Regions from separate parts of the Metabacillus herbersteinensis genome, predicted to be linked through region 4. Evidence: riboswitches for the same ligand, from Rfam matches in the RefSeq annotation. Region 4 holds a riboswitch; each other region holds the start of a gene.

Evidence for each region. A riboswitch is a leader RNA that binds a small molecule or an ion and turns the genes downstream of it on or off. The one in region 4 is predicted to bind cobalamin.
Region 1: linked by a shared signal. The riboswitch ahead of ACFFIX_RS08800 (ABC transporter substrate-binding protein) and the one ahead of ACFFIX_RS03690 ((2Fe-2S) ferredoxin domain-containing protein) in region 4 are both predicted to bind cobalamin.
Region 2: linked by a shared signal. The riboswitch ahead of metE (5-methyltetrahydropteroyltriglutamate--homocysteine S-methyltransferase) and the one ahead of ACFFIX_RS03690 ((2Fe-2S) ferredoxin domain-containing protein) in region 4 are both predicted to bind cobalamin.
Region 3: linked by a shared signal. The riboswitch ahead of ACFFIX_RS11835 (ribonucleoside-diphosphate reductase subunit alpha) and the one ahead of ACFFIX_RS03690 ((2Fe-2S) ferredoxin domain-containing protein) in region 4 are both predicted to bind cobalamin.

Annotation. Positions count from the first base shown of each region.
Region 1 is NZ_JBHLVO010000005.1:85,147-89,781, forward strand. Features, by position in the region: gene ACFFIX_RS08795 (ATP-binding protein) at 1-967, shown strand, start outside; cobalamin riboswitch at 1,078-1,287, shown strand; gene ACFFIX_RS08800 (ABC transporter substrate-binding protein) at 1,529-2,515, shown strand; gene ACFFIX_RS08805 (FecCD family ABC transporter permease) at 2,484-3,539, shown strand; gene ACFFIX_RS08810 (adenosylcobinamide amidohydrolase) at 3,548-4,635, shown strand, end outside.
Region 2 is NZ_JBHLVO010000015.1:72,762-77,396, reverse strand. Features, by position in the region: gene metE (5-methyltetrahydropteroyltriglutamate--homocysteine S-methyltransferase) at 1-1,779, opposite strand, end outside; cobalamin riboswitch at 2,036-2,228, opposite strand; gene trhO (oxygen-dependent tRNA uridine(34) hydroxylase TrhO) at 2,912-3,859, opposite strand; gene ACFFIX_RS16545 (thiolase family protein) at 4,115-4,635, opposite strand, start outside.
Region 3 is NZ_JBHLVO010000008.1:92,110-96,744, forward strand. Features, by position in the region: gene nhaC (Na+/H+ antiporter NhaC) at 1-1,122, shown strand, start outside; gene dat (D-amino-acid transaminase) at 1,188-2,021, opposite strand; cobalamin riboswitch at 2,248-2,436, shown strand; gene ACFFIX_RS11835 (ribonucleoside-diphosphate reductase subunit alpha) at 2,479-4,635, shown strand, end outside.
Region 4 is NZ_JBHLVO010000002.1:140,362-144,996, reverse strand. Features, by position in the region: gene ACFFIX_RS03705 (sirohydrochlorin chelatase) at 1-485, opposite strand, end outside; gene cobJ (precorrin-3B C(17)-methyltransferase) at 520-2,121, opposite strand; gene ACFFIX_RS03695 (High-affinity nickel-transporter) at 2,123-2,836, opposite strand; gene ACFFIX_RS03690 ((2Fe-2S) ferredoxin domain-containing protein) at 2,838-3,221, opposite strand; cobalamin riboswitch at 3,350-3,540, opposite strand; cobalamin riboswitch at 3,762-3,958, opposite strand; gene bluB (5,6-dimethylbenzimidazole synthase) at 4,098-4,635, opposite strand, start outside.

The sequences.
Region 1 (4,635 bases), on a different contig from region 4:
GATACTCGTTACAAATCCTCCGGCTGAACGTTTTTTACAAGCGTGGTACTATGAACAAGGGATGAAAGTTGAAATTGGAGAAGAGTTACCACCAGACGCACAAGAGCTTTTTGGGCGTGTGGTTAATACCGAAAAAGAACAAATTATTGAAATTATGTTGCAAGGTAGAAGTTGGGTACTTGTGATGAGTCCATTATACAATCAGTCCTATGTTCGTGGGGCTGTAGCTGTCTTAAGAGATATGACAGAGGAACGAAGACTTGATAAGCTCCGCAAAGATTTTATTGCGAATGTTAGTCATGAGTTGAGAACGCCAATTGCGATGCTCCAAGGGTATAGTGAAGCAATTATCGATGATATTGCTAGTTCGGATGAAGAGAAAAAAGAAATATCGCAAATTATTTATGATGAATCACTTCGAATGGGACGTCTTGTCAATGATTTGCTAGACTTAGCTCGTATGGAGGCAGGACATATTTCGTTAACCTATGATGAAATTTTGATCCCTGAATTTATGGAAAAAATCAACAGGAAATTTCAAGGCTTAGCAAAAGAAAAACAAATTTCACTGCAAATTTCTATGAATCTTGAGGAACCGCAATTTAACTTAGATCCAGATGGGATTGAACAGGTTTTAACAAATCTGATTGATAATGCAATTAGACATACGAGTGTAAATGGTCTGGTGAAATTTAATGTACAATCGGTCGAAAAAGGCTTGAAGTTTAATGTACAAGACTCTGGCAGTGGGATTCCTGAGGATGATCTTCCATTTGTATTTGAACGATTCTATAAAGCTGATAAAGCGAGAACACGAGGAAGATCGGGTACTGGACTCGGGTTAGCCATTGCCAAAAACATCGTTGACGCCCACAAAGGTACAATTACCGTGCACAGTAAAGTCGACGAAGGAACAACCTTTAGCTTTTATATACCTCGAAAAAAGCTAGAATCTGATAGAATTTGACGAACAATCTTGTTTCATAAGAAACAAATTCAGGAAGCGAAAGCGCCTTGGGAAGAAGCTTTTTCTTGTAACATTGACAAACTTCTTATAAAATGAGTATAGTTGACAACTTCATTTTTTGCGAGATAGGTGTAATAAAGCATTTTTTGCTTTATCTTAATAGGGAATCTGGTTTAAATCCAGAACTGTCCCCGCAACTGTAAATGTGGACGAAATGAGAATGACCACTGTATTAAAAATCTAAATGGATTTTTAGTATGGGAAGGCTCAAAGTAGGAAGAAGCATAAGTCAGTAGACCTGCCTAACTCACAATCTTTTTGTTTCAAATCTTCGGGGGTTGAGATTGAAACGAGTCAGGCATTCGTATTTTATTACCTGAGTCGTTTTAGTCCATTCCAAACACGGAGTGGGCTTTTTTACTATTCTAAAATCGATGCGCATCGTTAGGATTAATGAAAAGTCAGTAAAAATTCTTGTCAAAGTGATAGAATCGCAAGTATCTTCTTCTTTTGCTCCTATTCTTATAGCAAGATAAACACAAATCAAAAGGAGTTTAGAAAATGAACCAATTAAAAAAATATCTTCTTCCATTACTTTTATTATTAGTGCTCGTATCTTTAACAGCTTGTGGATCTACAGGTGAAGATCAAACTGAAAAAGAGGGCTCAGAGTCAAGTGAAAAAGCAAGTGAAGAAACGAAAGAGGCAGATTTCCCAATCACCGTCACAGATGCTCTTGGAAATGAAGTGACAATTGAAGAACAACCAGAGAGTATTGTGTCTTTAATTCCTAGTAACACTGAAATTACATATGCACTTGGTATGGGAGATGCAGTTGTTGGAGTGACAGATTTTGATAACTACCCAGAAGAAGTAGCAGAGGTTGAAAAAATCGGTGGTATGGAATTTAATGTTGAGAAAATAATCTCACTACAACCAGATGTTGTTTTAGCGCATGCATCAGGAGCCCATAACTCAGAAGCAGGTTTAAAACAACTCCAAGATGCAGGTATTAATGTCATCGTTGTAAAAGATGCTACATCGATTGATGGTGCTTATGATAGCATTAATTTCATTGGTCAAGTAACAGGTACAACTGAAAAGGCTGATGAAATTGTCAACAATATGAAAGAGAGATTAGGAAATATTGAAGAAAAGGCAGCTACTATATCAGAAGAGGATAAGAAAAATGTATGGGTAGAAATTTCTGGAGCTCCTGAGATTTATACTGCGGGTAAGGGAACGTTTATTGATGAAATGATTCAAGCAGTAGGTGCGATAAACGTGGCTGCGGACTTAGAAGGCTGGCCCAAAGTTACAGAAGAAGATGCTGTTCTTTTTAATCCAGATATTATCGTTTTAACTTATGGATACTATACAGAAAATGCATTAGAGAAAGTTCTAGGTCGTGACGCGTGGAAAGACGTTCCAGCCATCCAAGAAGAGCAAGTATATGACATTCATTCTGATAAGGTTACAAGACCAGGTCCACGACTAATTGAAGGTGTAGAAGAGCTTGCGAAAGCTATTTACCCTGATGTTTACTAAAAGGTTTCGAATTTTTCACCCTTTACTTATTTCAAGTCTAATTGGAATACTATCAATTTTAGCAGGGATATCGTTAGGTACACTAACGATTCCCTTTTCTACTATTATTCAAGTTTTCCTACAGGAATTAGGTTGGGTTTCAAGCACATCTGTGGATAACACAGCCGTTAATATTATTATGTCCATTCGATTCCCAAGAGTAATACTTGCTTTTATGGTTGGAGGTTCCCTAGCAGTTGCTGGTGCGGCCTTTCAAGGATTATTACGCAATCCTCTTGCAGATCCCTATACATTAGGTGTCTCGTCAGGTGCTTCACTCGGAGCTGTCATCGTCCTTTTTTTTGGTGTTTCAGTACCATATTTAGGGATGCTGACCTTACCATTCATTAGTGTTTTATCTGCATTTTTAACGCTTTTCCTCGTCCTATGGTTTACGCGACTAGTTGAGAAAAATTTATCAGTACATACGATTATTTTAACGGGAATTATTTTTAGTTCTTTTTTAGGATCAATGATTTCACTTATCATCGCACTCTCGGGCGAAGAACTACGTCAAATTATCAATTGGCTACTCGGCAGTGTATCGATGAGAGGCTGGGATTATGTCATCATGATTTTGCCATTTTATGCTGCAGGGTTACTTGTTCTCTTTTTTTGCACAAGGGAACTTAACGCTTTTTCATTTGGGGAAGAAGCCGCAAAACACCTTGGCATTGATGTGGATAAGCGAAAAATGATGATTTTAGTAGGTGCTTCGCTGTTAACGGGTGCATCTGTAGCAGTCTCAGGTACGATTGGATTTATAGGATTAGTTATTCCACATATCACCCGACTAATTTGGGGTCCAAGACATGAGAGGTTGTTACCTCTTTCAGTGATAAATGGTGGCTCGTTCCTCGTTTTAGCTGATTTACTAGCAAGAACAATAATAATACCTAGCGAATTACCTGTAGGTGTTATAACCTCGTTAATAGGAGCACCAATTTTTGCTTTTATTTTTTTTACACGCAGTAATAGAAAGTAGTGAGAGTTGTGATAGAAGTAAAAAATTTATCATTTAAAATTGGTAACAAGCACATTTTGAATACGATCGATTTGATTGTTAATAAGGGTGAGTTGTTTGGAATTCTAGGTCCAAATGGAAGTGGAAAAACGACGTTGCTTAAAAATATCGCAGGAATGGTAGCGATCCAAACAGGTGAAGTCTTCATTGATGGAATGGAATTGCAAAAATACAAAACGAAAGAACTTGCCAAACAAATGGCTGTTCTTCCTCAACTAAATGATGCTCCCTTTTCGTTTACTGTCTATGATGCAATCAAGCTTGGACGGTATTCTCATCAAAGCTCGTTGTTTCCATCGTGGTCAAAATTGGACGAAGAAAAAGTAAACGAAGCGATTACTTTAACAAATATTCAGCATTTAAAGGACCGGAACGTAGATGAATTAAGTGGTGGTGAACGGCAACTTGTCTACTTGGCGAGAGCTCTTGCACAAGAAGCAAAGATACTATTATTGGATGAACCAACCAATCATTTAGACGTTTCTCATCAAATGGATTTATTGGAACTACTAAAAAAGTTGGTTGTCGAACAGGAATTAACGATTATCGCAATTTTTCATGATTTAAACTTAGCAAGTCTGTATTGTGATCGCGTTTTTCTGTTAAAAGAGGGCAGTGAAGTATGTACAGATAAAGCAAGGAATGTTTTTAAGCACGAACAACTATCAGAAATCTATGATACTAGTCTAGAGACAATCCATCACCCGGTTGTCCCTAAATCTCTTATTACCTTTATTCCTAGCTATTTAGAGGAAATCATCAAAGATGATGAGCAGCGTCCCTTCATAAATGAACATACGAAGGATTGGCTTGTATTACAAACGACTTACCCATATAAAACACTTTCCTCTGCAATAATTGGTTCTGGGTTTGGTTGGAGTACAACTTTTGCAACTCTCCATGTCGATAAAAACTATCTCTGTGATAATCCAGTAGAAGATATGAAATCGAACCTAATTAAAAAGGGATATGACCACACAAGAACCATCGGGATGATGACAGCAGCTAGTTTAGAAGATGCTTCATTTAAAGAACACATTGATGAACAATTTTCTTT
Region 2 (4,635 bases), on a different contig from region 4:
TGTTTCAACTTCTTTTCGAAGTGCTAGCGCAATTTGGTTTGCAACAACGTAGCGTGAAACATCATCGCGAACAAACGACCAATTTAAAATTGTAATGGGACCTGTCAACATTCCTTTTACAGGTTTGTCTGTTAACGTTTGAGCATATACGGTTTCTTTGACTGTCATTGGTTTTAAATAGTTCACGTCACCGTATATAAGCGGTGGCTTCACACATCGAGAACCATATGACTGTACCCAACCGAATTTAGTGAATTGAAAGCCATCTAATTTTTCACCAAAATATTCAACCATGTCTGTACGTTCAAATTCTCCATGTACAAACACATCTAGACCAAGTTCTTCTTGAATTTCTATCCATTTATTAATTTCAGCTTTTATATATGTTCCATACTCTTCACCAGTTAGCTCTCCTTTTCGCCACTTTAAACGCTGTTTTCTTACTTCTTGTGTTTGCGGGAAGCTTCCAATTGATGTAGTTGGAAGAAGTGGTAATTGAAAAGCCTTTTCTTGAAAACCTTGACGGATTTTAAATGGTGCTTCACGTTCAGCTTTATACGAATGCAAATTCTCAATGGCTTCTTGGACTTGTCTATTGTTTCGAAAGGATGATTCATTTAACTCCTCAATTGCTTTTATACTCGCTGTGATCTCCTTATGTATTGTTCCCTTCCCAGCGTTTAATCCTTTTGTAAGCACTACAATTTCAGATAATTTTTCATCTGCAAATGATAGTGCATCTTTTATAACTGCATCGAGTGTATTTTCGCTTTTAACTGTCACTGGTACATGTAGTAAGCTTGATGAAGGCTGTACAAGGAGACGATCCTTTGAAACAACCTCCGAAATCTCTGCAAGAAGTGAGGACTTTTCATCAAGATTCGCACACCATATGTTCCGTCCGTCAATTACTCCAGCAGCAAGCACTTTATCTTTTGGGAAACCATATTTTTTCAAAGCTGCAAGATTTTCCCCATGATCATGTACAAAATCTAGGCCAATTCCTTGAACAGGGAGTGAAACGATATCTTCGTATTTTTCAATGCTCTCAAAATAGGTTTGCAAAATAATTTTCACTTCTGGTGCTGCTTCACGCAATGTTTGATAGACTTCGTTAAATAAAGCAACCTCTTCTTTTAAAAGTGTTGTCGATAAAATAGGTTCATCGATTTGCACCCACTCTACGCCTTCTTTTTGCAATTCACGTAATATGTCAGCATAAAGCGGCACAAATTGATTAACAATTGTTTTAAAGTCACTGTCTTTATATCCTTTTGACAGCTTTATAAATGTTATAGGTCCTAAGATAACAGGCTTACCTTCGATATCAAGTTTGTGTTTCGCCTCTTTATAAAATTGAAGTGGACGGTTTTCAACAAGAGTTGGTTCTACTTCATCCAGTTCTGGAACAATATAGTGATAGTTTGTGTTAAACCATTTTGTCATTTGGGATGCAACCGCACCATTCGTACCACGTGCAATATCAAAATATGTTTCAAGTGATACTTTACCTCCATCGTACTCAAAGCGCTTCGGAACTAGACCGAACATAACAGCTGTATCAAGTACATGATCATACAAGCTAAAATCTCCAACCGGAATTAAGTCTATTCCTTGATCAATTTGCTTCTGAAGATGATGTAGACGAATTCCTTCAATTTCTTTTAAGAATGATTTTTCTTCAAGTTTTCCTGCCCAAAACTGTTCAAGTGCCTTTTTCCATTCGCGTTGTTCACCAATTCTTGGATAACCTAAATTCGAGCTTTTTACTTTACTCATCTTATTTATCACTCCTTCGATAGTTTTCGTCTTCAACTAGCCACGTTCCTAAGTGGCAGTAACTCCCTTTGGTCGAAACTGACACTAAGAACCTGATAAGGTTAACTAACCATCAGAAGGTCACTGATGGAAGTTAAACTAAAAAATCTCCCTTTTCAAATAGAAAAGAGAGATTCATACGCATAGCTAACTAGAGTTGAGACCTACTGGTTTCCTCAACACGTATTCCTCACCCCTCCCCTATATCCCCGTAGAGCAAAAGTACATACAACAGGCAGGTCTCCTGACTTAGGATCTTCGCTTCTTATCCCTTCCCATTTCAATATGAAACAGTGGTTGATTGATAAGTTGCTCCCCATTACAGTGGCGGGACCGTGCCGGAATTTCACCGACTTCCCTTTTAAGCTGTATAAATCTTTCACACAGCACCTAATTGCGTTTTATATTAAATTTTTTAAAGATAAGCGTTGGACGCTGCCTCCACTTCTCTTGATTAAGAGTTTTAATGTTTTATAATATTTTGAATTTAATAGCCATATTAGCATGCCAAACACATCCTGTCAAAAAAACCTTTCAAAATAAGTAACGGGTTCACTTGTGGGGTGCAGAAATTTAAATAACAAGTCGAATTCAATGGCTCATTCACAAGTTTTTAACCTCTTAATTCGTGGGAAAATTCATATATGTTTTTTTCCAAGTCGTTGCAAAGGACATTTCGCTTTCTATCCTACGGGGTTTTGTCCTCCATCAGCTCTATGAAGGACATTTTCCCTGCTTTCCTACGGAGCTTTATCCTTCATAAGCTTTATGAAGGACATTTCCTCTGCTTTCCTACAGAGTTTTGTCCTTCATAAGCTTTATAAAGGACATTTTTCTTGGTTCACTATAAAACTTCAATAAATATTCACACTATAAATCACACACACTCCAATAATTATTTCTACCTTTAGAATTTACCTTTCGAATTCGGAGAGAATAAGACAAGAAACAACATCTAACCTTGATATGACAACAAAAAACACACTGTGATTTCTTATGAAATACAGTGTGTTTTCTCCCTGAGAATTGTTTGTTTGCACCTCTGAAGTGAACCCCTTCAAAATAAGAAGGGGTTCCTCACATTTAAATTAAACTAGACCAATGCTTCTAGACGTTCTTGTACAGACTCTTCAGTCAGACCATGCTCGCTTATATATCTATTTCTTGAATTAACTCTACATTCATGACTACATGCACGTAAATATTTATGTTCATTTTCTTCTGAACAAAGAATTTTTTTATTGCATTCTGGGTTTGCACAGTTAACATAGCGCTCACATGGTTCATTTGTAAAGTAATCTCTGCCTACAACTGTTGGTTCTACTCCATTAACAGGTACGCTAATTCTTTCATCAAACACGTAGCATTGTCCATCCCATAGTTTACCTTGCACTTCTGGGTCCTTGCCATATGTGACGATGCCACCATGTAATTGTGCTACATCCTCAAATCCCTCTTTGCGTAACCAACCTGAGAATTTTTCACAGCGGACTCCTCCTGTACAGTACGTAAGGATCTTTTTGCCCTCGAATTGTTTGCGATTTTCTCGAATCCATTCAGGCAGTTCTTTAAATGTATTTATATCAGGCATGATCGCATTACGGAAACGACCTAATGAATATTCGTAATCATTTCTAGCATCGATTACTACCGTGTCTTCCTGTTGCATTGCTTCATAAAATTCTGTTGGGCTATAATATTTTCCAGTTACCTCAAGAGGATTCACATCATCTTCTAGTCGTAAAGTGACGAGTTCCGGTCTATGACGGACTTTCATTTTTTTGAAAGCATGTTCATCTGCTTCATCTATTTTATAGACCATCTCTTTAAACCGAGGATCCTCTTTCATTGTTGCCATATATTGGTCTGTTTGCTCAACTGTACCAGATATCGTGCCGTTTATACCTTCATGAGCGATTAAGATTCTACCTTTTAAGCCAAGAGATTGACAGAATTCTAAATGCTGTTGTGTATATTCTTCTGGATTTTCAATTGTAACATAGTGGTAATGCAGTAATACGCGAAATTGTTTATTCTCCAATTTAATTCACCTTCTATATTTATATTTGCAAGATATCCATACAGAAGTGTTTACTTGCGGCTATTTTTCGCTTAAAAAGTTCGCACTCTATTAAAACAAAAATCAAGAGAAATTGCAATCATTTTCTTCTCATTTATAACCTAAAAAAAGACTGATCGCTTAATACTGGACGATCAGTCCTCATACTCTCATATTTTTGAACAATTACTTGTTCATTTACTAAAGCATCTATTTAAATTACCTTAGCAGCAATATTTAACCTATTCTCTCAATAATCGTAGCATTCGCCATCCCATGTCCTTCGCACATGGTCTGTAAGCCAAACCGACCTCCCGTACGTTCTAGTTCATGCATCATTGATACCATCAACCTGGCTCCACTAGCTCCTAGTGGATGACCTAGTGCAATCGCTCCACCATTTGGGTTTAGTTTCTTAGGATCTGCTCCTGTTTCTTTTAACCATGCTAACGGAACAGATGCGAACGCTTCATTTACTTCGAACACATCAATATCATCAATTGAAAGTCCTGATTTTTCTAGTGCTTTTTTTGTTGCAGGAATCGGCCCTGTTAGCATAAGAGTAGGATCTGAGCCGACAACTACTCGAGTATGTACAAGAAACCGAGGTTTTAAGCCTAATTCATCCGCCTTTTCTCTTGACATTAACAATAAAGCGGCTGCTCCATCACTAATTTGACTAGCATTACCAGCGTGAATAACCCCATCTTCCTTAAACACCGTTTTCAAATTAGAGAGCGCTTCCATAGACGTTTCCT
Region 3 (4,635 bases), on a different contig from region 4:
GGTCTTTTAATTGGAGCATGGATGTTCAGTGGGACAATTCCAACTGTTATTGTCTATGCTTTGTCTGTGATAAATCCTACCTATCTATTAATTACAGCATTATTTTCATGTATGGTCATCTCTTCATTAGTTGGTAGTTCATTTACAACAGTTAGTACGATTGGTGTAGCACTAATGGGTGTTGGAATTGCAACTGGGTTACCACTTGAGTGGGTAGCAGGGGCTGTAATTTGTGGGGCATGCTTTGGTGATAAAATGTCACCGATGTCTGACACAACAAATTTCGCATCTGGTGTATCTTCGGTTCCTTTGTTTACTCATATTAGGCACATGACAAAAACCACTGTCCCAGCCATTATCATTACTGCGATCATATTTTTAATGCTTGGGTTTTCAACTCCTATTAATGAAGCATCACTCTTAGTAATGAGTGAAATGGTAGCCGTCATAAATCAGCATGTGGCAGTTAGTATGTGGACACTACTTTCTCCTCTACTCGTCATAGTGTTAGCTGTTCGGAAGTTTCCTGTTATCCCTGCTTTTACAATTGGAATTATTTCTGCTGGGATAACAGGCATACTCGTTCAGGATGCGAGTATAGGACAATTTTTAACAACCTTACAAAACGGCACAACCTTCACCGTTGAGAACGAACAGGTAAGCAATATTTTAAATCGCGGTGGATTACAATCGATGATGTGGTCGATCTCGCTGATTATGATCGCATTTGCTTTAGGTGGACTTTTAGAAAAATTACAGATCATTACAACGTTATTAACTGGGCTTTTTGAACGAATTCAGTCTCGTGGCCAACTGATTCTCTCAACTGTCGCCTCCTCTTTAGGTGTAAATCTCTTAACAGGAGAACAATACTTATCGATCTTAATACCTGGACAAACATTTAAACCATTGTACGAAAAAATGGCGATTGATCGTAAATACTTATCTCGATCCCTCGAAGATTCGGGCACACTTATTAACCCGCTCGTTCCTTGGGGCGTTAGCGGAGCATTTTTCGCTCAAACATTAGGTGTCTCAGTTATCGACTACTTGCCATTCGCCTTTTTTCTATATATCTCTCCTTTATTTACGATTTTGTTTGGATTTAGAGCGAAAGGATAATACAAAAAGAGCCGCGTAAAAATCGTTGAAATGATTTTTATGCGGCTCTTTTTATTAAATTTTCCCTAAGGTGTGATTTTCCGAAACAACTCCTGGAGCCTTTTAGTTACTTCACCAGGCTTCCCTTCACCAATTACATCTTCCTCAATTTTTGTTACAGGAACAATTTCAATCGTTGTTGAAGAAATAAATGCTTCATCAAAAGAAGTTCGCTCATTAATGTAGAGTTCTTTTTCCATAAAAGGTATTCCATTTTCACTACAAAGCTCTATAATTTTCATTCTTGTAATTCCATTCAAAATCAGGTTATTCGCTGGATGTGTATAAACAGTTCCATCCTTCACTGCATAGAAATTTGTTGAAGATCCTTCAGTGATTGTGCCATCACGATGCAGAAGTGCCTCATATGTCCCTTTATCTAAGGCCTCTTGCTTTGCCATAACATTCCACAATAAATTTAAACTCTTTATATCACAGCGAAGCCAGCGCATGTCATCAACAAGGTTCACTTGAACACCATTTTGTTGCTCTTGAGCAGGTTTTTTTCCAGGTAACGGATACGCGATTAATACAGGTGTAACCTTATCGCCCGGAAATGAATGATTTCTTAAACTTACACCTCGAGAAACCTGTACATATACAGCACCATTTTGCACTGAGTTTTCACTCACTAACTCTATAAGTCTCTCTTTTAATACATCAAGACGTAGTGGTAGTTTCATTCTAATTTGATCTGCACTTCTCGCAAGTCTTTCTAAGTGCTCATTTATAGTGAACAGTTGTCCTTCATACACCCGCATCACTTCGTAAACGCCATCGCCAAATTGATAACCCCGGTCTTCTATATCAATTGCCACTTCATCTCTATTCAACAGTTGATCTTGTAATAAAACGCGCATATTCTACTCCCTTTCGAATCGGAATTTTAACAATCTTTTCCCTAGTATGACATGGTTACAGATTTTATTAAAGAGCTAACCCTGAGAACTTTTTAGAATGATCATATTCAATTCTTTTCGACAATCATCACTTTTTAGTTGAAAAGAAACGACTAGTCCTATATGATGTTTATATAAGATACACACTACATATTGAATTAACAATAACGTTAGTAACTATATATAGTATTAACTGTAAGAACAGGTGCCAAGTTGGCATAATAGGGAATCTGGTGAAATTCCAGAGCTGTCCCCGCAACTGTAAGTGTGACGAACTGAGAAAAGCCACTGTACAATACATCAAGATATCGTATGGGAAGGACTCTAAGTAGGATTAAGCACAAGTCAGTAGACCTGCCTGTAACTTGCAAAGTTTCGAATTCTTCGGGGACCTGAGAAGATGAAACGATGGGATAAAATGAAGGTTATTTGGGTTACCTTCTTCATTGTGCTATCGTTTGATCCACTCAATCTACGAGTGGATTTTTTATTTTTGTTAAACAGGAGGATGACAATGACAACACAATTGACCCAGACGTTGATAAAAAATAGTAACGATGGAACTGTAACTCAATTTGATTCTTTAAAATTGCAGCGCTCTCTCGAAAACCTTGGACAAGACTTCCTTGCTCTCCCATTAGAGAACTTCATTGAACGAGTTCTTCTATCCATCTCACAAAGGGAAATGTATTCCTCCGAACAAATAACCAATCTACTAATCTTAGAAGGTTTATCACATATTAGTGAAACAGAACCCGATTGGACGTACTTTTGTGCACAGCTTTTTCTGAAAAAACTTTATGCAGAGTCTGCACACGCTCGTCACTATCCAAAGGAAGAAAAATACGGCCCCTTTTATGAGCTTCTCACAGCTTTGGAATCAAAAGGAATCTATAGCACATTCTTAACAACCTCCTATTCGAAGGATGAAATTGAAGAGCTAGGTGCAATCATCAACCCCGACAACGACAAGCTATTTACATACATTGGACTTCGTACCTTAAGCGACCGTTATTTAGCCCGAGATTTCAACAAGCAAGTGTACGAGCTCCCACAGGAACGGTTTTTAATCATTGCGATGACTTTGCTTGCAAATGAGGAGAGAGAAAAACGCTTATACCTAGTTAAAGAAGCATATTGGGCGATGAGCAATCTATATATGACTGTCGCAACTCCTACTCTCTCCAACGCAGGAAAACCAATCGGACAGCTATCAAGCTGTTTTATCGATACGATCGATGATAGTTTACAAGGAATCTTTGATAGCAACACTGATATTGCGAATTTATCAAAAGCAGGTGGCGGAATTGGCACGTATCTAGGTAAGCTGAGAAGTCGTGGCAGTGATATTAAAGGTTTCAAAGGAGTATCTTCTGGTGTCATTCCTTGGATGAAGCAATTAAACAACACAGCTGTAAGTGTTGATCAGCTTGGGCAACGAAAAGGAGCAATCGCGGTTTATCTTGATGTTTGGCACAAAGATATCTTTTCCTTTTTAGATGCAAAATTGAACAATGGTGATGAACGTCTAAGGACCCATGATTTGTTTACAGGCGTTTGTATTCCTGATTTATTTATGGAACAGGTCGAAAAGCGTGGTGAATGGCATTTATTTGATCCCCATGAAGTTCGTCGAGTAATGGGATACAGCTTAGAAGACTATTTCGATGAGGAAAAAGGCAATGGAAGCTTTAGAGAAAAATACTGGGATTGTGTGAACACCCCTACTCTTTCAAGAGAAACTATTCCGGCCATTGATATCATGAAGCGGATTATGATTAGTCAACTTGAGGCAGGCACACCTTATATGTTTTACCGCGATGAAGTAAATCGAAAAAATACAAATTCTCATGTTGGAGTGATCTACTGTAGCAACCTTTGTACCGAAATTACTCAAAATCAAAGCCCAACGATTCAGGACGAGCAGTACACAGAAGACGGGAAAATTATCACAGTGAAAACACCTGGTGATTTTGTTGTTTGCAATCTCTCATCTATTAATCTCGCCAAAGCTGTAACCGATTCCGTTCTAAAGAGATTAATTCCTATTCAAGTTCGGATGTTAGACAATGTCATTGATCTCAATAACATCCCAGTTTTACAAGCAAAACTAACCAATCAGAAATACCGTTCGATTGGGTTGGGAACCTTCGGATGGCATCACCTTCTAGCATTAAGGCAACTAAAATGGGAAAGTGATGAAGCAGTCGCTTATGCGGACAAGCTTTATGAGGAAATCTCTTATTATACGATCCAAGCTAGCATGGAATTAGCAAAAGAAAAGGGTGCTTACTCTGTTTTTCATGGTTCAGATTGGGAAAATGGTTCCTATTTTACAAAGAGAAATTACAAAACAGCAGGGAGTAGCCTCCCATGGGATGAACTTCGCGATAAAGTAAAAACGTTTGGCGTTCGCAACGGCTACTTGATGGCTGTTGCACCAAATGCTTCTACTTCAATTATCGCAGGAAGCACAGCAAGCATCGACCCTATATTTCAAAAAGTGTACTCCGAAGAAAAAAAGGATTACAAAATTCCAGTCACAGCGCCTGACTTAAACGCAGAAACAACATGG
Region 4 (4,635 bases):
AAATTGGTTTTTTCCCATAACAACCTTGTGATTTTATATAAATCACTGTTTGCATCTGGGTCACTACCACCTCGACCTAATAATAGGATTGCTGTATGTGGATCTGGGTTTTCGTTTAACTCACCTGTCTCTTCTAATCGCATCTTTAATATATCAATTGCATCAAGATGAATTCCGATGGGTCTTCCATAAGTAAATTGGACGAGTGGATATTTAATTTTCGCTTCGTCAATGGCTGCAGGAATATGGATTTTAGAATGTCCTGCTTGTAGAAGCATAATTGGGATAACCACAACATGTGTAGCACCTTTTTCAATACATAGGTCAATTCCTTCATTAACAGTAGGATGTACAAACTCTAAGAAACATGTTTCAATAATCAAAGTTGAATCGAATTGAGGTTTCATTTTTTCAATAAATCCACGAACTTGTTCGTTCCCCTCTTTGTCTCTGCTACCATGTCCCACAAATAATACAGCTTTCATTTTATTTCCTCCCAATTTTCATCTTTATTAAGGATCAATCCCCACATGGAGCTGGTTCAACTTCTATTTTCGGTGAAACGTCTCTGTACTGAAAACCTTGTATATTTTTTACACGTTTAAAATATTTATAAAAACGTTCGTTTGGATGACCCTTTTCTTTATATTCTTGGATGATGTTTTCAACAACTTGTATAAGCTGATCTGGTTCAATTCCCTCTGCTACAGGCTGTCCAGGATGGGCACTTCGTCCAACCGTTTTTCCACCTAAAAACAGATCAAATTTCCCTTTTCGAAAAACAATGCCAATGTCCTCATTCACTGCACCAAAGCAAGCCATTCCACATCCGTTGAAACCAACCTTTAACTCCTTTGGTAGCTCAAGTCCTCCTAGTATTTCCTGCAAGGTGTCAGCATACGGAATCGAATCCTTTTTTTCACCTTCACAAAAATCACATGCTTTTAAGGTCAATACATCACCAACAGGAGATAAAATAAATCCTGCAGCTGTTAATCGTTCTGTTGCTTGCTCAGGATTTGAGGTATGAATTTCCAGCTTGATTTGATGATCTGTCGTATATTCGATCCTTCCTGCTTCCCCGACAACCTCTGCTAAGGTCAGCAATTGTTTTGGTGTGAAGGTTTTTTTGGCAACACCTGGGCTAACAGCAAGTTCAAATATCGTCTCTAACGGCTGTTGCACAAAAGAGTGATTGCTTGGTTCTTTCGTTTCATAACCAAATGCGTCTAACGCTTGTTCAGCTACGTCCCTTGAAGAGAACATAATTTCACTTTCGGGATTGAATTCTTCTTGCTCTAATGCCCAGGGTTCTGACTCTTTCTTTAACCGTTGATGAGGCTTTAATACTTGTTCTGTTGTATTTAAGGTATATTTACGTTGGTAGCCCCTTGGGGTAATCATCAAGCCATCATACATGAAAGTTGAGGAATTTCCGATCATCACCGTCGTTAACATCCCAATATCGTACTCAAGCATATCCTTTAAATTTGTCATCACAACATGCTGTCGATCACGATACGCACTCTTGACAAGGCCTACCGGTGTATCTGGTGACCGATGGTTGAGGAGAATCCGTTGCGCCTCAGCAATTTGCCTTGTTCTACGACCACTTTTCGGATTGTACAGCGCAATCACAAAGTCTGCCTGTGCTGCTGCTTCAATTCGCTTTTCGATCAAAGTCCATGGTGTTAAATGGTCGCTTAAACTGATTGTACATGCGTCATGCATTACAGGAGCTCCAAGTAATGAAGCACATGAGTTAATGGCTGATATTCCTGGAATAATCTCGACTTCTACACCAGTCTCTCTCGACCATTTCTTCTCGACTAAAACCTCATAGACAAGTCCAACCATCCCATACACTCCGGCGTCACCACTTGAAATAACCGCTACCTTTTTTCCAAGTTCCGCTTGTTTTACAGCTTCCTGTGCTCGGCCCACTTCTTCAGTCATTCCGGTACTAATAATTTGTTGGTTTGTCAAAAGACCCTCAATTAACTCCACATACGTTTTGTAGCCGATGACCATATCGCTTTCCCCAATGGCTTCTCTCGCTCGATCTGTTATGTGTTCAAAACTTCCTGGTCCAAAGCCAATCACAAGTAACTTGCCAGCCACCTTATACGCCTCCCTTGACTAATTCAACGAGCATTATGACTCCTAAGCCGATGCTATAGATTCCTGTAATTGACCCAAGAATGATAAAAAGCTGTTTTCGAAACCTAGCCTTTACAAATCCCCATGATAGACAACATGTTATAAAGATCGTTGAGATTAGTAGTCCGATAACAAATAGAAATAGCTGGATCATTGCTGCGGATAAGTTACTCATTCCAACTGCATTTGTAATAACTGCAAGTTGCGTCGGTGTTTCCACACCAATGCCATGAATAATTCCGATAAGAAATGCCCCTATAACCCCAAACGCAAGAGGTGATAGATTGGCTTTTATTCCTTCCCGTTTCGCTTTTGGTGTGAAATTTGCTAGAAACTCATAGACAATCTTGATACGACTTTTATACTCATACTCATTCCTTTGAACGAAAACCGTATATAAGATAAACCCACCTAGTAGAAGAAGTGTTATTCCTACAAAACCTTCCAGAAAAACTTGGGCATTAGTAGGTAGTTTTAAGCCAATGAGAATTGAAATTAGCCCAATGATTAAAACAATTAAACCATGACCTAACGCGTACATTAACCCAAGCGACACTTGCCTTCGCTTTCGTTCTTCACTTCCTACCATGTCAGCAATTGCTGCAACATGGTCACTATCCATTCCATGCCTCATTCCAATAAAAACTGCTAATAACGCGAATGATAAAACTTCCAAATTAACCTTCTCCTTTTAATGGTTTTGATATACCGACTATCGACTCTGAATGATCAGGTGCAATAAATCCTTGTTCTTCATAGTGATAAATAACAGATTCCAGAGCGATTCTTCCTTCTGCTAGATGTTCTTTAACAATCGTACTCCCCGATTCTGGAGTAACCGCCTTATACCAAGTTCCTTCTGGATAAACGATCACGACGCAAGCATCTTTGCATCGACCATTACAGCGGGTTCTCGTCGAATGTACTTGCGCATCCAACTCCAAGTTCGTCACTTCATTTCGAATCGCTTGGGTTACCTCTTCTCCTCCCTTTCTCATACAACTACTTCCGTTACAAATCAAAACATGATGTTTAGTCCCGTTTAAATTCCAAGTTGTCATCTAATCAGCTCCATTATTTTTTTAGACAAATAAAAAATGCACCCCTATTAGATAGAGGTGCAGAAAAAATGACACAATGATACGTATCCCACTTAATCGGCACTTCTTCCTATAGCCCGTAGGATTACGAAGTATTTACGTACAAGGCAGGTCTCCTGACTATGGTTCATCATTTCATTGCGTCTTCCCAAGCAAGTATGCTCAGTGACATTTTGCAATAAAACTCCCCTTAACAGTGGCGGGTACCGTGACGGATTTTCACCGTTCTTCCCTTTTAACACAATAGACATCTATCGTGCACCTTGTCGTAACATTATGTAATTGTATAAATCTACTAAAAAACAAAAATAATTACTAATGACTACATACACATCATATTATTCTCGCATTGGACAATATATGTATGGTCTCCATAAAAAAGCACACAAAAAATCCACTCACCTTTTGAGATGAGCGGATGAAACGACGAACATAAAAAGGAAAATTAATAAAAATTAACCTATTGTGCCATCGTTTCACTTTCTCAATCCCCGAAGAAGTTGAAACTTATAAATTAAGACAGGTCTCCTGACTTGTGCATCTTCCTACTATGAGACCTTCCCATATAAGTACCTATATCAGTACTCTTATACAGTGGTTATCTCAGGTTCGTCCACACTTACAGTTGCGGGGGCAGTTCTGGATTTTCACCAGATTCCCTATTAAGCCTTCTTGGCATCTTAATCTATTTGTTTTATAAATTGGAATATTTATTTCACAAACTAAATCTATTAACATCTTATAGGAACAATTATGACAATGCAAGGAATGGGAGGAAATTGTTTGAAATCTTAGTTTTGTTTAAGTCTATAATTATTTTGACTCAAGAATAGTACTTTATTCTCCCCATTTGTCACTAAATATCAATTTCTTTAAGTTCTGTCTTTTTTCCCACTTTTCTGTTTCTAGAATAGGTGCTTTCGGATATACGTCTGTATATCCAATTGAGATTAATGCAACTGGATCGATATGAAAAGGTATTTTTAAAATGTCACGGATGTCTGACTTTTTATAGAAGCTGACCCATCCCATCGCTAATCCTTCAGCACAAGCTGCTAACCACATATTCTGAATTGCACAGGCAGTAGACATAATATCGGTTTCTGGAATTGAATTCCGTCCAAGTACATGTGATCCTCCTCTTGAAGAATCACATGTTACACAAATTGTTAACGGAGCTTCTTTAATACCTTCAACTTTTAGGTTGAGAAATTTTGTTGCTCGGTCATCTTCTTCATAATGAATTGCCAATGCTCTTCGTTCTTTATCTGCTGCCCAAGCCAAACGTTTTTTTGTGTCAATAGACTCAACTAAAATAAAATTCCACGGCTGCATAAACCCAACTGATGGTGCATAATGTGCCGCTTCTAATATT